Regions from separate parts of the Bradyrhizobium sp. Cp5.3 genome, predicted to be linked through region 3. Evidence: riboswitches for the same ligand, from Rfam matches in the RefSeq annotation. Region 3 holds a riboswitch; each other region holds the start of a gene.

Region 1 (4,209 bases), on a different contig from region 3:
CACCGTCGCATCCGTTCCATCGGAGGCGCGGACGGCGCGCAACCGCGACGAACCCTCGACGATGTATACCGGACCATCGCTCCGCTGAATCAAGCGGGCGCGCCCGGCATCCGCGATCCCGCTGGCGGTCACCACATCGCCAACCGCGATCGTCACCCGCGTGCGAGCGAGCGGCGCGAGGCCTGCAAATCGTTCTGCTTCGGTCAGCGACGGAAACGGAACGAAGTGCATCACGATCCCCGTCGCAAACCACATCGCGAACAGCAGGCAGAACGCGATACCGAGCCAGCGATGCACGAGGACGATCGTACCCATCATGCGCCGGAGCTCACCATTTGAACGCCGCGGAGATCTCGTAGGTGCGCGGGGCTCCCAGCAGGATCTGATCGGGGTAGAACGGATCGCCCCAGATCGCATAGCGCTTGTCGGTGATGTTGCGCACGCGGAAGGTCAGGCGCGCCTGGTCGACGGCATTGAACACCGTCCTGGGAATGTCGACGAAGGCATAGACGTCGGCCACGGTGTAGGCCTTCAGCGTCACGACGTTTGCATCGGTGTTGAAGCGGTCGCCGACATGGCGGCCGACGATTCCGAGCTCGACCGGCAAGGGTGTGAAGAAGCGGTAGGACGCTCCCGCATTGGCGACGATGCGCGGCACGTTCGGCGGGGTGTTGCCGGAGAACGAGCCGCCGACGAAATTGCAATCGGCGTAACGCGCATCGACATAGGCGATGTTGCCCCACAGTCGCAGCGGATCAATCGGGCGGACCGACGCCGCGAGTTCAACGCCCTTCGACTCCTGGCGCCCGGCGATGTTGAGCTGCATGCCGCCGGCCGCGGCATAGACGTTCTTGCGCAGGATGTCGTAGGCCGAGAACGACCACTCCGCCCTGTTGTCCCAGAACAAATGTTTCACACCGGTCTCATAGGTGCGCGAGGTCGTCAGATCGAGCGGCTGGGTCGGCACGAGCAGGAAGATATTGTTGGCCGAGACGTCCGCGCCGGTGGCGTACTGACTGAAGAAGGTGAGGCCTGGAACAGCGTCCCAAGTGTAGCCGATGCGGCCCGTCACCGGCACCCAGGATTTCGAGAACGGGAAGTTCGCCTTCTCGAGGCCATTCACGTCGGTCGAGTTGCGGTCGAGCCCGATATGCTCGACGCGGAGGCCGCCGACCAGGGCAAAGCTGCGCGTGAGCTTCAGCCGGTCCTCGAACGACAGCGCCTCGTTGTCGATGCGCGCGGTTTGCTGCTGCGTCGTGAGCAGGCCGTAATAGCCGCGCACGGGATCGACCAGCGTGACGAGATCGTGGGGGAAATTGGCGGCGCCCGGCCGGACGAAGTCGAGATCGCTCACCGCAAGTGTTGTGACGAAGCGATTATCGAAACCTGCGATATTCGTATCCCAGGTCAGATCGGTGATGTTACCGGCCAGCCGCTGGCTATGCGCGACGTAAAAGCGCTCGCGATCGACCAGGTTCGAGCCAGAGTTGAACGCCTCGACCTCGTTGTTGAACCAGGTGCGCTCGGCGCCATAGCCGTAGGCTTGGCTCTTCAGGGTGAGGCCGGGCGCGAGCTTCAGCTCGAAGCCGCCGCGCAGCCAGACCTCCTGCGCAACGTTGCGGTTGTCGAGGACGTTGTAGTTGGTGTTGAAGGTGCGGTCGTCGATGGTGACCGCCCCGAGATTCGAGCCGTTGTAGTTCGAGATGTAATTGCCGGAGACGATGCCGCTCGTCGCGTGCGAGCCGCTGAAGGCGATCGGCACCAGCGGCGCGCCCCAATAGGCTTTTCCGCGGTCCTCGCGATACTCGATCGCGCCCCAGATCTTGAGGCTGTCGGAGATGCGGTAGTTGAGCTGGCCGGAGACGTCGAGCGTCCTGGTGTTGGTATCGTCGGCAAAGCCGTTGAGCGAGGATCGGCTGATGTCGAAGCGGTAGTCGAGGCCCTGGACATTGGTGCTGCCGCCGGAGCCGTAATGCGAGCGGAACGAGTTCAGGGAGTCCCAGGAAAAATCCGCCTCGTTCAGGACGGGTCCAGTATGCGGCTGCTTGGTGACGACATTGACCGCGCCGCCGGCGGCGCCCTCGCCCGACATCACCGAAGCCGGGCCTTTCACGAATTCCACGGCCTCCAGATTGGCCGTGTCCATGATGCGCGAGGTCATGTTCTGCGGGCCGATCTTGATGCCGTTGTAGAGCGTGTTGATCTGGCTGTTGGTGAAGCCGCGCATCGAGAAGGCCGACGGCTCGGCCGGATTATCGCCGGAGGTGACGCCGACCGCGCCCTGGGAGACCTCCGACACGGTGCGATAGCCCTGCTCACGCATGGTCTCGGCCGAGATCACCTCGACGGTCGCCGGGATCTCGCGCACGGTCAGGCCGAGGCGCGAGGCGCTTACGGCCACCACATTGGTGTTGAGCGGCGTCTGCGCCGTGGTGGGAACGGCGGGCTTCTGCGAGGCCGGCACCGCGGCAGGCCTGGTCGCCGCGGCACGGCGCGCAAGCCGTCCCTCGCTGCGCGCGGGCTTGGCCGGCCCGCGGGGCTGGGCGGGGGTCACCTCGACCGGCGGTAGCGGATCGCGGACCTGCTGCGCGAAAGCCGCGGGCATGTCGACGAATGCAATTGATGTGAGAGCAGCGGTCGCGAGCAGGAATTTGCGCTGGCGCGCGACGCGGATGGAAGACATGGTCCGAACCTCGGTGTGACGTCAGTGGCACGTCACAGCGAACCAGGTCTCACCTCCGGCCCTTTGGGCCTTTGCGATGAAGCCGAATGTCTGTACTCCCCGACCGACATTTTCGCGTGTGACCACGGCTGACGGCAGGTCTCCTGGCTTGCGGGTCATGACCGCTTCGTCGCCTTCCCGGGACCGAGGACCCAGTGGCTTCTGACGAAGGATTCTCCGCTCACAGTTGCGGGGGCAGCTACGGCATTGGGGAAACATCCCCGCACCGCATTCCCTTTTCATCCCCTTTCGGGGAAACCGTCAGGACCATCTAGGATTAAGACGCAGGCGGAGTCAATGTGCGCGAACTGCGGCGTTGTTGTCGCAGTGGCTTTCAGGAGACATCACATGGAAGGCGAGACCTTCCTCTGGCTGATACGTCATGCGGCTGTCGACGGCATCGCGGGCACGATCCATGCGCCGGACACGCCGGCCGATCTCGGTGACCGCACGCAGATCGACGCGCTGCGACGCTGCCTGCCGCCGGATGCCATGAGCTATGCCAGCCCGTCGCGCCGGACAGTCGATACGGCACGCGCATTAGGGCTCGATCCGGCGCTTGCTCCCGAATTCGGCGAGCAGGATTTTGGCGCTTGGACCGGCCAGCGCCACGACGCGCTCGCCGCGGCAGGTGGCGACGCCTATGCGCAATTCTGGAACGACCCCGCGCGCGGACGGCCGCCGGGCGGCGAAAGCTTTGAGGATCAGGTCGCGCGCGTCCGGAAGGGCCTCGCGCAGATCGGACCCGGTCCGGCCATTCTCGTGGTCCACTCCGGCACGATCCGCGCAGCGCTCTGCATCGCACTTGATCTCGCGCCACAGGCCGCCTTGCGCTTCGTCGTCGATCCGCTCTCCCTCACTCGCATCGACCGGCTCGCGGCGAGCTGGCGCGTCGTGTCCGTCAATCAGCGCTCCGGCTGAACATCAAGCCGGACGATCCGGCACATTGGCCTGTGCAAACGTCGCCATGCCGTTGTGAAGGCTGCACGCGAGCCGCACCAGCGGCAGCGCGATCGCGGCGCCCGATCCCTCACCGAGCCTGAGATCGAGCATGATCAGCGGCTGGACGTTCAGCGCGCGCAGAACCAGCCGGTGCCCCTGCTCCGCCGATTGATGTGACGGCAGCAGGAATGGCTGGCATGACGGGTTGAGGCGCACAGCCGCCAGCGCAGCAACCGAGACGATGAAGCCATCGATCAGCACCGGAATGCGGCGCTGCGCGGCGGCGATGATCGCGCCGCAAATGGCCGCGATCTCGAGGCCACCGACGGCGCACAGAATTTTCTCGGGCGACGCACCAGCAAGCCCGTGGCGCGCCAGCGCCGCATCGATCACGCGGGCCTTATGTGCGCGACCGGCCGCATCGACGCCGGTGCCGCTGCCGGCAATCTCCTCAGCACTCACGCCGAGCAGGCTAGCGGCAATCGCCGCCGCCGTCGTGGTGTTGCCGATGCCCATTTCTCCGAGGATCAGCAGATCGGGCCTTG
Region 2 (4,209 bases), on a different contig from region 3:
TCGAGCTCGTCGGTTACCGTTGTCAGAAAGCAAGATGAAAGCTGCGGACGCGGCGTGCCTGAATTGAACAGCGTCGGCGTCGAAGCCATGAAGTCGAAAGATGACAGGAGATCGTAAAACTCGATTGCCTTGGTCTCGCGGTCGATTTCGCGGAGCGCAAGCCCCATAGCTACCCGCATGAAGAACGCTTGCGGCAGCTCGATACGGTTGCCGGAGACGTGAAGAAGGTAACGGTCGTAAAGCGTCTGCAGGCCCAGGAACTGGAATTGCAGATCGCGCTCCGGCTTCAGGGCCGCTGAGATTCTGTTGAGGTCGAACCGGGTCAGCTCGGGATCGAGCAGCTCGGCGGCGATGCCGGTCTTGATATAGACCGGGAAGTAGTCTGCGTAGCGACTGCCCATGTCGGCCTGGCTCGCTTCCGTCGGCTGCCGATGCACATAGGTGAGAACTTCACCGCGCAGCTTGTCCAGCAGCAGACGCGCGCTGACATAGGCGTAGTTGGGCTCTTGCTCCACCAGGGAGCGTGCCGCCATGATCGGCGCAAGCGCAAGCTCGTTGCGGCTGATGCCGTCATATAGATTGCGTGTGGTCTCGACGAGCACAGCCGCAGGATCGGTCGCGTCTAATCCATTGCAGGCCTCCGCGATCACAGCGGTGAGGCGGGCCATATCGACCGGCACGTTGCTGCCGTCGTCGCGGAGCATGTGGAGCGAAGGCTGGCTTGAGATGGCCTTCGGAGCCGCAGCCTCGGCTTCGGCGCGCTTGCGGGCCCGTTCTTCCCGGTAGAGCACGTAGGCGCGCGCGACCTTGTGATTCTCGCGGCGCATCAGCGCGAGTTCGACCTGGTCCTGCACATCCTCGATGTGAAACGTGCGCCCCTCCCCAGCTCGGCGCGTCAGCGCAGCTACGACATCAGCGGTCAAGTGCTCGACGCTCTCATGCACGCGGCGCGAGGCGACTGCTGTGTTGCCTTCCACGGCGAGAAACGCTTTCGTCATCGCAACCGCGATCTTGGCCGAATCGAATTGCGTTACCTTGCCGTTGCGACGGATGATCTGCATGGCGGGCTCGCTTGGCGTGCCCGCGAGCGATTCCGGACGCAGCTGGATGATGGGAGCGGAAGCGATTTCCGCGTCGTGGAGGTTCAAAGACATCAAAGGTCCCCGTGATGCATGTTGCTATCGAACGGGGCAAAGGAGGGCGCCGCAGAAACGCCGGCAGACATGTGCCGGACGGTGCATGCAAGCGACCGCCGGGACACCCCGCCCGTGGACGTTCAGGTCGTCGCGGCAGGTCTCCTGGCTCGCAGGTCGTCGCATGCTTCCCGCCTTCCCGAGGCCTTTAATGACCTCAGTGACGATGTTCGGAAGCAGCTCGCTGCTGACAGTTGCGGGGGCAGCGCCGGAATTCCGCGTCGAAACGCAGTTCACCGGCTTCCCTCTTAGCCACCAAATCTTGCGAAATAGTGGAACCGTGACCTCTATATCTAGTGACATTTACTCGAAAGTGTCAACGGCCGATTGGCGCGCGAGCGACGATTTTCTGTGGGAGGGCATTGCCGCCGTTCCAGCGGCACGACGCCATTCGGAAATCTGGTCCGACTGTTTGGCGAGTTTGCAGATCACCTCCGGCGCATACACAAACACGCCAACCTGCTTCCTGCCCTGGCTGAAAAAGGCGCGACCCACGGGTGGAATCCTGCCCTGCTTGGTCAAGCAACGAAGCTCTGCCGGAGTGACGGATAGAATCTCCTCGACCATTTTCGTCGTGAGCGGTTCCTGTTGGAGCCGCTGCAGTCTCTGCTCGGCAAAGGCGCAAACGTCCATGATATCGGCCTCAGTCGCCTCCGGAAAGGCTATCGAGATGCCACATGGAACCTCGCTCACCACGCATTTGAGTCTCTGGCGGAAAGTCGACTTGACGAGCCGAATGGCGATGCCGGCCCTTTGCCTGCTGCCGCACGTCAGGTTCGTAGCGGGAGAAAATCCGACAACTCGCGTCGTTACGACGCAGGCCAGGTCAAGATGCTGAGACGTGATCGTGTTCATGCTCGACCTATGGCGCAAGGAAAGCGGCAGCGACGAAGGATAGCCAACAAGGAACATCGTGTTACTGACGGTTCGGACGCTTGCACACCTACCAACTTGGGCCGATTGAGTTTCGAAGACGCAGAGTTGAGGACGAGTAGCGTTACACCGTCGCGAAACTGTCGGACGTCTCCACTGTCCAGATCGCCGTTCAGACGCGCACATGTGAGAGGTTGACGGCGCGGCCGTCTTGCAGATAATCGAAAGCGTCGAGGTTCTCCGGATCCCGCTTGATCCGGAGCTAAGAGGGAAGCCGGTGCGATGCCGGCGCTGCCCCCGCAACTGTAAGCGGCGAGCCGCTGTCCAACTCAAGTCACTGAAGCCCATACAGCTTCGGGAAGGCCAGACAGCGACATTGACCCGCGAGCCAGGAGACCTGCCCCGACGAAATATTCGTCCACGGGCGGGGTGTCCCGGTGGTACGCGAGGCAGCCGTCGCTCGCGCGACTTTCCCTGCATGCGTCCGCCACGGCCTCTGCCCCCAACCACGGGGTTGATGCTATGTCTCTGTCTCTTCCTGTTGCAACTCTCGGCACACCTCGTATCGGTCCGCGACGCGAGCTGAAATTCGCGCTCGAGCGCTTTTGGTCTGGCGCATCGGACGAACCCTCGCTGATCGAGGCCGGCATGGCGCTGCGCGCTGCGAATTGGGCGCGGCAGAAAAGGCTCGGCGTCACCGTGATTCCTTCGAACGACTTTTCGTTCTACGACCAAGTGCTCGACACGTCCGTGATGGTCGGTGCCATTCCGGACGTCTATGGCTGGAAAAACGGCCCGGTGCCGCTTGCAACCTATTTTGCCATGGCGCGCGGCGCGGATGCTAACGCAACTGAAGCGTCATGCGGGCATGCGCACCACGGTCATGGCGTACCGGCGCAGGAGATGACGAAATGGTTTGACACCAACTACCATTACATGGTCCCGGAGCTGCGCCGCGATCAGCAATTCAGCCTCGCCTCACGCAAACCGATTGAGGAATACGAAGAGGCAAAGTCGCTCGGCTATCAGACGCGGCCGGTATTGATCGGACCCGTCACATTCCTCAAGCTCGCCAAGAGCAAGGAACCGGACTTCGAACCGCTCTCGCTGCTGGAGCGGTTGCTCCCGGTCTATGTCGATGTCCTTCGCGAACTTGCCCAGCAGGGCGCGGACTGGGTCCAGATCGACGAACCCTGCCTTGTGCTCGATCTGGACGCTGCCGCTCAGGCCGCGCTCCGCTCCGCCTACACCGAGATCGCAAGATCCGTGCCGCAGATCAAGATCATGTTGGCGAGCTATTTCGGTGCGCTCGGCGAAAACCGCGATACTGCCTTCGGGCTTCCTGTCACGGGCCTGCACTTCGATCTCGTCCGCGCCCCGGAGCAATTGTCAGATCTTGCCGCCTTGTCCCGCGATCGCGTGATCTCGCTCGGCGTGATCGACGGGCGTAACATCTGGCGTGCGGATCTTAATCGCGTTCTCGATCGGCTCGAACCCGTGATCGACGCGCTAGGGCGGGATCGCGTGCAGATCGCGCCATCCTGCTCCCTCCTGCATGTGCCGATCGATCTTGGCCTGGAGGAAAAGTTCGATCCCCAGATCAAGAGCTGGCTCGCCTTCGCCGTCCAAAAGATCGAGGAATTGGCAACACTGGGAGCGGCGCTCTCGGGCGGCCGGAAGTCGTGCGGTACGGCTCTGAAGGAATCTGACATTGCCGCCGCCGCACGTAAGGGTTCGCCCCGCATTCACGATGCGAAAGTGGCGCAGCGTGTCGCCGCAATCGATGCGAGCCTGCGTCGCCGCAACAGCCCGTTTGCGAAGCGTGCGGAGGCGCAACACCAGCGCTTCAATTTGCCGGCGTTTCCAACGACGACCATCGGCTCATTCCCGCAGACGACAGCGGTCCGGAATGCGCGCGCAGCGCATACCCGTGGGACGCTCAGCAACGCTGCCTACACGACGTTCCTCCAGAACGAGACCGCGCGCGCGGTCCGGTGGCAGGAGAATATTGGCCTTGACGTGCTGGTGCATGGTGAGTTCGAGCGCAACGACATGGTGCAATATTTCGGCGAGCAGTTTTCCGGCTTCGCCTTCACCAACCATGGCTGGGTGCAGTCCTATGGTTCGCGCTGCGTTCGGCCGC
Region 3 (4,209 bases):
GCTCCACTTCTCCTGTGGCCGGCGCAGCAGCTGCAGCCCTGTTCCGGCATCGACGGCGCGGGTGAAAGTGTAGTCGGCGCGAATGCCAAAGCGCTCCGTGACCTGCGCCCAGACGAAGCTCTCGGTGCCCTCGGTCGTCGCGAGATTTACGTTCGCATAGGACGTGAAGGTGGCGTTGGTGGTGATGAGGTTGGTGATACTGTTGTGGAAATAGCTCGAGCCGAACCGGATGCGGTCGCTGAAGAGAGGTTGCTCGAAGCCGACATCATAGCCTTCGCTTTGCTCCGGCTTCAGGTTCGGATTCCCGAAGAAGCCGAAGGTCGGGAAATTCTGATAGAGCTCACTCAGCGTGGGCGCCTTGAAGCCAGTCCCGTAGCTCGCCTTCAGCTTGGTCTCGGTCACCGGAACGATCAGGGCCGGCGCGACGCGATAGGTCGCGCGCTCGCCGAACTGGTCATTGTGGTCGTTGCGGACGTTCGTGACGAGGAAGAAGCGCTTCACAAACTCCGACTGCAATTCGATGAATGCGGCCCTGTTGCCGTTCTCGGCCGAGAATCCCGTCGTATCGATCCGCTCGGTCTGCTGCTCCGCGCCGACGACGAGATTGTTGCCCCGCGTGAGCTCGGTAACGACGTGCCAGTCGTACTTGATGCGCTCGCCGGTCGTGATTGTCGCGAGTGGATCTTCCGGGCCGATGTCGGTGCTGCGGCTGCTCGCATAGTTCACAGCGAAATAATTCCTGATGCCGCCGTCGAGCAGCGACCAGACCGCTTCGTCGCGGTTGAAGAGCTGCTGGACCGCATGGGTGCTTTGCGCGGCGTTCGGCGTGCTCGGAAAGCCGCCGTCGCCGGTGAACAGCAAACTCGCGTCGGTATAGCGAACGACGCTGTTGACGGACCAGTTCTCGTTGATGTCGAGCCCGAGCTTGGTCGAGTAGGTCATGTTGTCGTAGTTGTTGCCGTTCGCCTTCCGCCCCGGGGGCAGCAACTGAAGCGGTGTTACGGGGATGTCGCCCGCATGGAAATGCGCCACATTGAAAGCATAGTTGAAGTTGTCCTGCGCGCCGCGCAGGCCCACGGTCTGGTTGAACGTGTTGAACGATCCGGTCTCGATCGACGCCGTCGCGCGTGCCGGCCCCTCGCCTTTTTGGGTGACTATCGAGATGACGCCGCCGATTGCGTCCGAGCCGTAGAGGCCGCTCTGCGGCCCGCGCAGTACTTCGAGCTGCTGGATGTCGGCGGTCAAAAGATGCGCGAAATCGAAGGCCTCGTTCGGCGTTGAGGGATCGCCAACGTCAATTCCGTCCACGAACACCTTGGTGTGGTTGGAATTGGTGCCGCGCATGAACACCGAGGTCTGTCCGCCCGGCCCGCCGGTCTGCACCACGTTCAATCCCGTCACCGTGTTCAGAACGTCGGGCACGGTGCGGTATTGCCGGGTCTGGATATCCCGTTCGGTCATCACGGTGACTGAGCTTGCCACCTGTCCCGCCGGTGTCGCAATGCCGGTCGGGCTAATCACGAGTGGCGATGCAGTGATTGGCGTCGCTGACGCGGGTGCCTGAGGCGGCTTGAGCGCCTCGCGCCGTGGGCGTGACCGCAGCGGAGCTGTGGGAGGCAACTGCACGATGCCCGCGACTGGTCTGGACGGCACGACCTCGACCGGAGGCAACAGATCGGGTGACGCCGATTGCTGCGCAAAAGCGGCAGAGAAATCCAGAGACAGCAGAGAAACGGACGCGAGAAGGCCGGCGCGAAAGCGCCTAGCGGCAAAGACAATAAGGGACACAGTTAGAACCTCGGCGAGACGTCAGTGGCACGTCACAGCGAACGAGGTTTCACGACGGAGCTATTGCTCCGGTGAAGCTAATGTCTGTACTCCCCGACCGACATCTTCGCGTGCGACCACGGCTGACGGCAGGTCTCCTGGCTCGCGGGTCGCTACCTTGCGTCGCCTTCCCAGGACCGAGATTCCCAGTGGCATATGACGAAAGATTCGCCGCTTACAGTTGCGGGGGCAGCCGTGGCGTTGGGACAACCCCGCACCACGTTCCCTTTTGATCTCCGTGAGGAGAACCGTCGGCGAGAATGTTACCGGCTCTCCAGAGCCGGAGTCAATCCGATCGTCGCATGGCGCCGTTGTCGCACGTTACTGACGAGGCTCATCGATCGAATGAAGGTCCTCCCAGGGCGCGACGACATTGCCCTCGCCCGGTCGCCTCGAGATCGCAAGACGTAGCGCGGCCTCAAGATCCTGTTGCTGGAACGGCTTCTGCAGGATCGGAACGTTGTGAAAATTCGCGAGCAGGCTCGCAGCGCCGTAGCCGGTTGCGAAGACGAGGGGAATGCCGCGCTCCGCAATGCGGCGCGCCACGTCGAAGGTCTGCCGTCCGTTGAGATTGACGTCGAGGACGGCGACGTCAAAGCTGAACGAGGTGGCCTTCTCGAGCGCATCGTCGATGCGCGCGGCGACGCCGGCGATCTCGCACCCGGCGTCGAGAAGGCTGTCCTCAAGCAACATCATGACCAACGCCTCGTCTTCGATGACGAGGACCCGCTGACCGGCGAGATCGATTTCAGACATCGTCATTCCCTCCGTCAGCGGTGGCTTCATCATGCGCGGCAAAATTGGCGCGGATTTCGTGCAGCGGCGCGCGAATGACGCAGACGACGCCCTCGCGCTCGAACCCCAGCTCGACCTGCGCGCCGCCGAATTCGTGGGGAAGGCCCTGCTGTATCAATCGCGTACCGAAGCCGCGTCGCGACGGGACCACAACGGTGGGACCGCCGCGCTCGATCCAGCGCAGCTCGAAATGCTCGCCGACGTCCCATCCGACCTGGATCTTTCCAGAGCCTCGGGACAACGCGCCGTACTTCACCGCATTGGTCGCGAGCTCATGCAGCGCCATCGAGATCGCGAGCGCCGCCGTAGGCTTGATCCGCAAGTCGGGACCGGCGATCGCGATCCTGCCGTCGGCCCCCTCGGCGTAGGCGCCGAGGGCTTCGATCACGACCTCGCGCAATTCCGCCGACTCCCAGTTTTCCCGCACCAGTACGTCGTGCGCCTTCGAGAGCGCGATCAGGCGGGCGTCGAAGGCCCTGCGCCCCTCGCCGAGGCTCGGGGCATTGCGCAGGGTCTGGAGCGCAAACGACTGCACGGTGGTCAGCGTGTTCTTGACGCGGTGATTGAGCTCGTTGACGAGCAACTCGCGATGGCGTTCCTGGCGCTTGCGCTCGGAAATGTCGATGGCTGCGCAGACCGCGCCCTGAAACTGTCCGGTCACATCGACGATCGGCGAGGCTTGGAAGATCGCGGTTGCGGACCCGCCGTCGGCGAAGCGGATCTCCAGCTCCTCGTTGCCGACCTCCTCGCCGCGCGCGGCGCGCTGCAACGGCAACTCGGACGCCGCAACTTCGCGGCCGTCGCGAAAGATGCGGCAGGCCGGACGCTCGGGCGGCGGTGCCGACAGCGACATGTTCGCATCGGGCCGGACCCGCAGCAGGCGCGCACCATAGGCATTGCCGAAGATGTGCTCGGCGCTCCGATCGTGCGTGAACCACACTGCCGTTGGCACCGTGTTGACCACGGCTTCCAGCCGCGCCGCCTGCTGGCGCTGCGTCTCTTCGGCCTCTCGCCGGATCCGCGCCAGCTGCAGATTGGCGCGCACGCGTGCCAGCAATTCGCGCGCCGAAAACGGCTTGTTGACGTAGTCGTCGGCCCCGGCCTCGAGGCCCTCGACTCGCGCCTCCTCGCCGGCCCGCGCCGACAACAGGATGACGGGCAATCCCCGCAGCTGACCATCGCCGCGCAGTTCGGCGAGCAGCCCGATGCCGTCGAGACGCGGCATCATCACATCGGAAAGAACGAGGTCGGGCCGCTGCCGCCGAGCGGCCTCGAGGGCCCCCCGCCCGTCGGAAAACACCTCGACCCGATAGCCCTGCGCGTCGAGCAGCCGTTTGACGTAGTCGCGCAGGTCGGCATTGTCGTCGGCCAGGATGATCCGCTCGCCACCGTCGCTCGTCAACGCGTCCGGCGTCTCCGATGCGCTCTCGAGGGCGAGGTCGCCACGCAGATCCGTCTCGGTCGCGTCGTGCGGAAGCCAACGCAGCGCCTCCTGGACATAGGCCTCGACGCGGCTTCCGATCGGCAGCGACGCGATCGCGCATTCGGCGACCTGCTCGGCGGCAAGATGCGCGCGCCCGAACGGGA
Region 4 (4,209 bases), on a different contig from region 3:
CGCCAGCACGATGCCGCGCGCCTTCGCCAGTTGCTGCAGGGCCGCGAGTCCGTAGGACCAGTAGGACTCCCCGCCGATCAGGCGCACCAGGATGCCGCGCGCCTGCGTCAGCGAGCGCTCGATATAGGTATCGACCGAGAGCGGGTGACGGAGCTCCGCGAGGTTCGCAAGCCGCAGCGACGGCAGGCTGTCGCGGCCGCGCCGCCAACCGGCCGCGAACGCAGCAAGATCGGAGTCCGAGAACGAGAGCACCACGAGATCGGCCGGGTCCTGGCCGATGTCCCTTGGCGTCGCGGTCTCCTCCAGACCGCGGCTCTCGCGGAAGACGACATGCATCAGATACCAAGTCCCGCCTTGATTGCGGCCTCGTCGATATCGCCGTGCTCGCCGATCACGACGAGCTTCGACTGCCGTGCGCCCGAACCCCAGGCCTTGTCGAACTGGTGCCGCACGCGCTCGCCGACCGCCTGCAGCAACAGGCGCATCGGCTTGCCCGCGACCGCGATATAGCCCTTGGCGCGCAGCACGTTCTGCTCGCGCGCAAGCTTCTGGATCGATGCGACCAGCGTCTCGACGTCCGTGACCTCTGGAAGATCGATCACGACGGAAGCAAAGTCGTCATGCTCGTGCTCTTCCTCGCCATCGTGATGCGAGGGACGCGCCGCAAGATCGTTCTCCGCGGCGGCGCCAAGACCAAGGATCACGCGGGCGTCGATCGCGCCGTCGGTGACCGGCAGCATCGGCACGCGGCGCGGCATCTCGGCCGCGATCGCCGCCTTGGCCGCTTCGAGTCCTGCCACGCCCGCAAGGTCGGCCTTGGTCAGCAGCACGATGTCGGCGCAGGCGATCTGGTCCTCGAACACTTCCGACAGCGGCGTCTCGTGATCGAGATTCTCATCCGCCGCGCGCTGCGCGTCCACCGCATCCGGGTCCGGCGCGAAACGGCCGGCGGCGACAGCCTCGGCATCGGCGAGCGCGATCACGCCGTCGACCGTGATGCGCGAGCGAATCTCGGGCCAGTCGAACGCCTTGAGCAGCGGCTTGGGCAACGCCAGGCCCGAGGTCTCGATCAGGATGTGATCGGGCTTCACAGGCCGCGCCAGCAGCTGCTCCATGGTCGGAATGAAATCGTCGGCGACAGTGCAGCAGATGCAGCCATTGGCGAGCTCGACGATGTTCTCTTCCGGACAGTTCGCGTCGGCGCAGGACTTCAGGATCTCGCCGTCGACGCCCTCGCTGCCGAACTCGTTGACGAGCACCGCGAGCTTCTTGCCGTTGGCATTGCTGAGGAGGTGCTGGATCAGCGTGGTCTTGCCCGATCCGAGGAAGCCGGTGACGACCGTGACCGGGACTTTTGCGAGCGGGTTCATTCAGCGGCCTCCGGCACGACAGCAATGGGGGGAATGCGGGCAAGCGACTGCTTGCGGAAGATCTCGGGACGGCTGCGCCAGGGCACGATGCCGTCGGGCGCCGCCGCATAGGCCGTGGCACCCGCGATCACATCGCGCGCATGAACATCGGACAGACGGCCATAGACATAGGACCAGCGGCCGGGCGCGCTCAGCGCCACCGAGCAACCCTGGCTGCAGGCCGACAGACATTCGACGGGAACCACGGTGACGCCCTCGGGCACCCCGGCGTCGAGGATCGCACCGTGCAGCCGCTTGCCGGGCGTGACCTCGCCCTCTGCGAGTGTCTGGCCGGCACGGCAGGTGATGCAAACGTGAAGCGTGACGGTCATCGCCCCTTCCATGAAAGACGGCCGGAGGCGATGAGGCGCACGAGCCGTTCTGGCGGCCCGTTTCCCCGTCGCGGAACACCCCGTCCGCCGGTCTCAAACTCCGCGCTGGCAGGTCTCCCGGCTTGCGGAGCAGGGTTTGTCCCTTCGTCCCCCGCCTTCCCGATCCCCCAGGGGATCAGTGGCTTCGGGCATCTCTCCGGTCACGGTCGCGGGGGCGGCTGCATTTTGGGCTCAAATCTTACCGATTCGCGCCCTATCGCATTCCCTCTTCGCCTGTCGTAGGACAGGAACCAACGCGGGCCCACCATTTGCCCATGGCCGCCACTTGTCAAGCCGAAGGACCCCGTCCGATGACGCCTGAACCGGATACCCAAAGCACCGAGGACACCGACGCCCGGCACGCCGCGAAAATGGCGAAAATCAAGGTCGCCCGCGACAAGATCATGGCGACCAAGAGCGGCGAGAAGGGCCTCATCATCGTCCATACCGGCGCCGGCAAGGGCAAGTCCTCCTCGGCCTTCGGCATGATTGTCCGCTGCGTCGCCCACGGCTTTCCCTGCGCGGTCGTGCAGTTCATCAAGGGCGCCTGGGACACCGGCGAGCGGCGGCTTTTGACCGGCCATTTCGGCGATCTCTGCCAGTTCCATGCGATGGGCGAAGGTTTTACCTGGGAGACACAGGACCGCGCCCGCGACATCGCCGCGGCGCGCGCGGGTTGGGAGAAGGCGAAAGAGCTGATCGCCGATGAGCGGCTGCGCATGGTTGTGCTCGACGAGATCAACATCGCGCTGCGCTACGACTATCTCGATATCGCCGAGGTCGTCGACTTCCTGAAGACCTCGAAGCCACCGATGACGCATGTCGTCCTCACCGGCCGCAACGCCAAGGACGAACTGATCGAGATCGCCGATCTCGTCACCGAGATGACGCTGGTCAAGCATCCGTTCCGCTCCGGCATCAAGGCGCAAGCCGGCGTCGAGTTCTGAGACAATTTTCGCAATGACGCGCGCATTGATGATCCAGGGGGCCGGCTCGGACGTGGGCAAGTCGCTCATCGTCGCGGGCCTTGCGCGCGCAGCTAAGCGGCGCGGCCTGCGCGTGCTTCCCTTCAAGCCGCAGAACATGTCGAACAATGCCGCCGTCACCGTCGACGGCGGCGAGATCGGCCGCGCCCAGGCGCTCCAGGCGCTCGCCGCCGGTGTCGAGCCGCACACCGACATGAACCCGGTGCTGCTGAAGCCCGAGACCGATGTCGGCGCGCAGGTGATCGTGCAGGGAAAGCGCATCGCGACCGCGCGCGCGCGGGACTACGCCGCGATGAAGCCCTCCTTGATGGGCGCGGTGCTGGAGAGTTTTGAGCGGCTGAAGGCGCGCGCCGATCTCGTGCTGGTCGAAGGCGCCGGCAGCCCGGCGGAAGTCAATCTGCGCAAGGCCGATATTGCCAATATGGGCTTTGCGCGCAAGGCCGACGTGCCGGTCGTGCTGGTCGGCGACATCGATCGCGGCGGCGTCATCGCGCAGCTCGTCGGCATCAAGACGGTGATCGATCCGGATGACGCCGCGATGATCCGGGGTTTTATCATCAACAAGTTCCGTGGCGATCCCACGCTGTTCGACGATGGCTACCGGCTGATCGAAGCCAGGACGTCCTGGCGCGGTTTCGGCGTGCTGCCCTGGTTCGCGCGCGCCGGCGAGCTTCCGGCCGAGGATGCGCTCGGATTGCGGGACGCGCGAAAGCCCGGTCAGTGCAAGATCGCATGTCTCGCGCTGTCGCGGATCGCCAATTTCGACGACCTCGATCCACTGAAGCTCGAGGCTAGCGTCGATCTCGTGATGGTGCGTCCGGGTGAAGCGATCCCGGGCGACGTGCGCCTCGTCATCATTCCCGGCTCCAAATCCACCCGCGGCGACCTCGCCTTCCTGCGCGCGCAGGGCTGGGACATCGATCTCCTTGCGCATCACCGCAGGGGCGGCCATGTGCTCGGCCTCTGCGGCGGCTATCAGATGCTCGGGCGCAGCGTCGCCGATCCCGACGGAATCGAAGGGCCTGCGGGCGAGACGCCGGGCCTCGGGCTTCTCGACGTGACGACGGAGATGAGCCCGCAGAAGACGCTGACGCGCGTGTCGGCCGTGCATGCGGCGACGAGTGCGCCGATCGAGGCCTATGAGATTCACATCGGCCGCACCGAAGGGCCCGATCGCGCGCGCGCCTTTGCTATGCTCGACGGCGCGCCGGAAGGCGCTACCTCAAGCGATGGACGCGTCCAAGGCAGCTACCTGCACGGCCTCTTCACCTCGGACGATTTTCGCAAGGCGTTTCTCGCAAAGCTCGACATTCCCGCAGGCGACGAGCCCTACCATGCCAGGGTCGAGAGCGCGCTCGATGCGCTCGCCGATCACATCGAGACACATCTCGATGTCAAAGGGCTGCTCGCGCTGGCGCGCTGAGCGCTCAGCGCGAAAGGACC

Evidence for each region. A riboswitch is a leader RNA that binds a small molecule or an ion and turns the genes downstream of it on or off. The one in region 3 is predicted to bind cobalamin.
Region 1: linked by a shared signal. The riboswitch ahead of K289_RS51845 (TonB-dependent siderophore receptor) and the one ahead of K289_RS0106585 (TonB-dependent siderophore receptor) in region 3 are both predicted to bind cobalamin.
Region 2: linked by a shared signal. The riboswitch ahead of metE (5-methyltetrahydropteroyltriglutamate--homocysteine S-methyltransferase) and the one ahead of K289_RS0106585 (TonB-dependent siderophore receptor) in region 3 are both predicted to bind cobalamin.
Region 4: linked by a shared signal. The riboswitch ahead of K289_RS0133175 (DUF1636 domain-containing protein) and the one ahead of K289_RS0106585 (TonB-dependent siderophore receptor) in region 3 are both predicted to bind cobalamin.

Annotation. Positions count from the first base shown of each region.
Region 1 covers NZ_AUFA01000039.1:25,238-29,446, reverse strand. The annotation lists gene K289_RS0133260 (PepSY domain-containing protein) at 1-318, opposite strand, end outside; gene K289_RS51845 (TonB-dependent siderophore receptor) at 329-2,683, opposite strand; cobalamin riboswitch at 2,799-3,000, opposite strand; gene K289_RS0133250 (histidine phosphatase family protein) at 3,071-3,643, shown strand; gene cobT (nicotinate-nucleotide--dimethylbenzimidazole phosphoribosyltransferase) at 3,647-4,209, opposite strand, start outside.
Region 2 covers NZ_AUFA01000036.1:53,737-57,945, forward strand. The annotation lists gene K289_RS0132465 (ribonucleoside-diphosphate reductase subunit alpha) at 1-1,154, opposite strand, end outside; cobalamin riboswitch at 1,271-1,491, opposite strand; gene K289_RS0132470 (hypothetical protein) at 1,497-2,048, opposite strand; cobalamin riboswitch at 2,283-2,486, shown strand; gene metE (5-methyltetrahydropteroyltriglutamate--homocysteine S-methyltransferase) at 2,589-4,209, shown strand, end outside.
Region 3 covers NZ_AUFA01000003.1:269,093-273,301, reverse strand. The annotation lists gene K289_RS0106585 (TonB-dependent siderophore receptor) at 1-1,788, opposite strand, end outside; cobalamin riboswitch at 1,898-2,095, opposite strand; gene K289_RS43980 (response regulator) at 2,149-2,583, opposite strand; gene K289_RS43975 (ATP-binding protein) at 2,576-4,209, opposite strand, start outside.
Region 4 covers NZ_AUFA01000039.1:8,528-12,736, reverse strand. The annotation lists gene cobN (cobaltochelatase subunit CobN) at 1-336, opposite strand, end outside; gene cobW (cobalamin biosynthesis protein CobW) at 336-1,370, opposite strand; gene K289_RS0133175 (DUF1636 domain-containing protein) at 1,367-1,741, opposite strand; cobalamin riboswitch at 1,831-2,051, opposite strand; gene cobO (cob(I)yrinic acid a,c-diamide adenosyltransferase) at 2,092-2,727, shown strand; gene K289_RS0133165 (cobyric acid synthase) at 2,741-4,189, shown strand; gene cobD (threonine-phosphate decarboxylase CobD) at 4,194-4,209, opposite strand, start outside.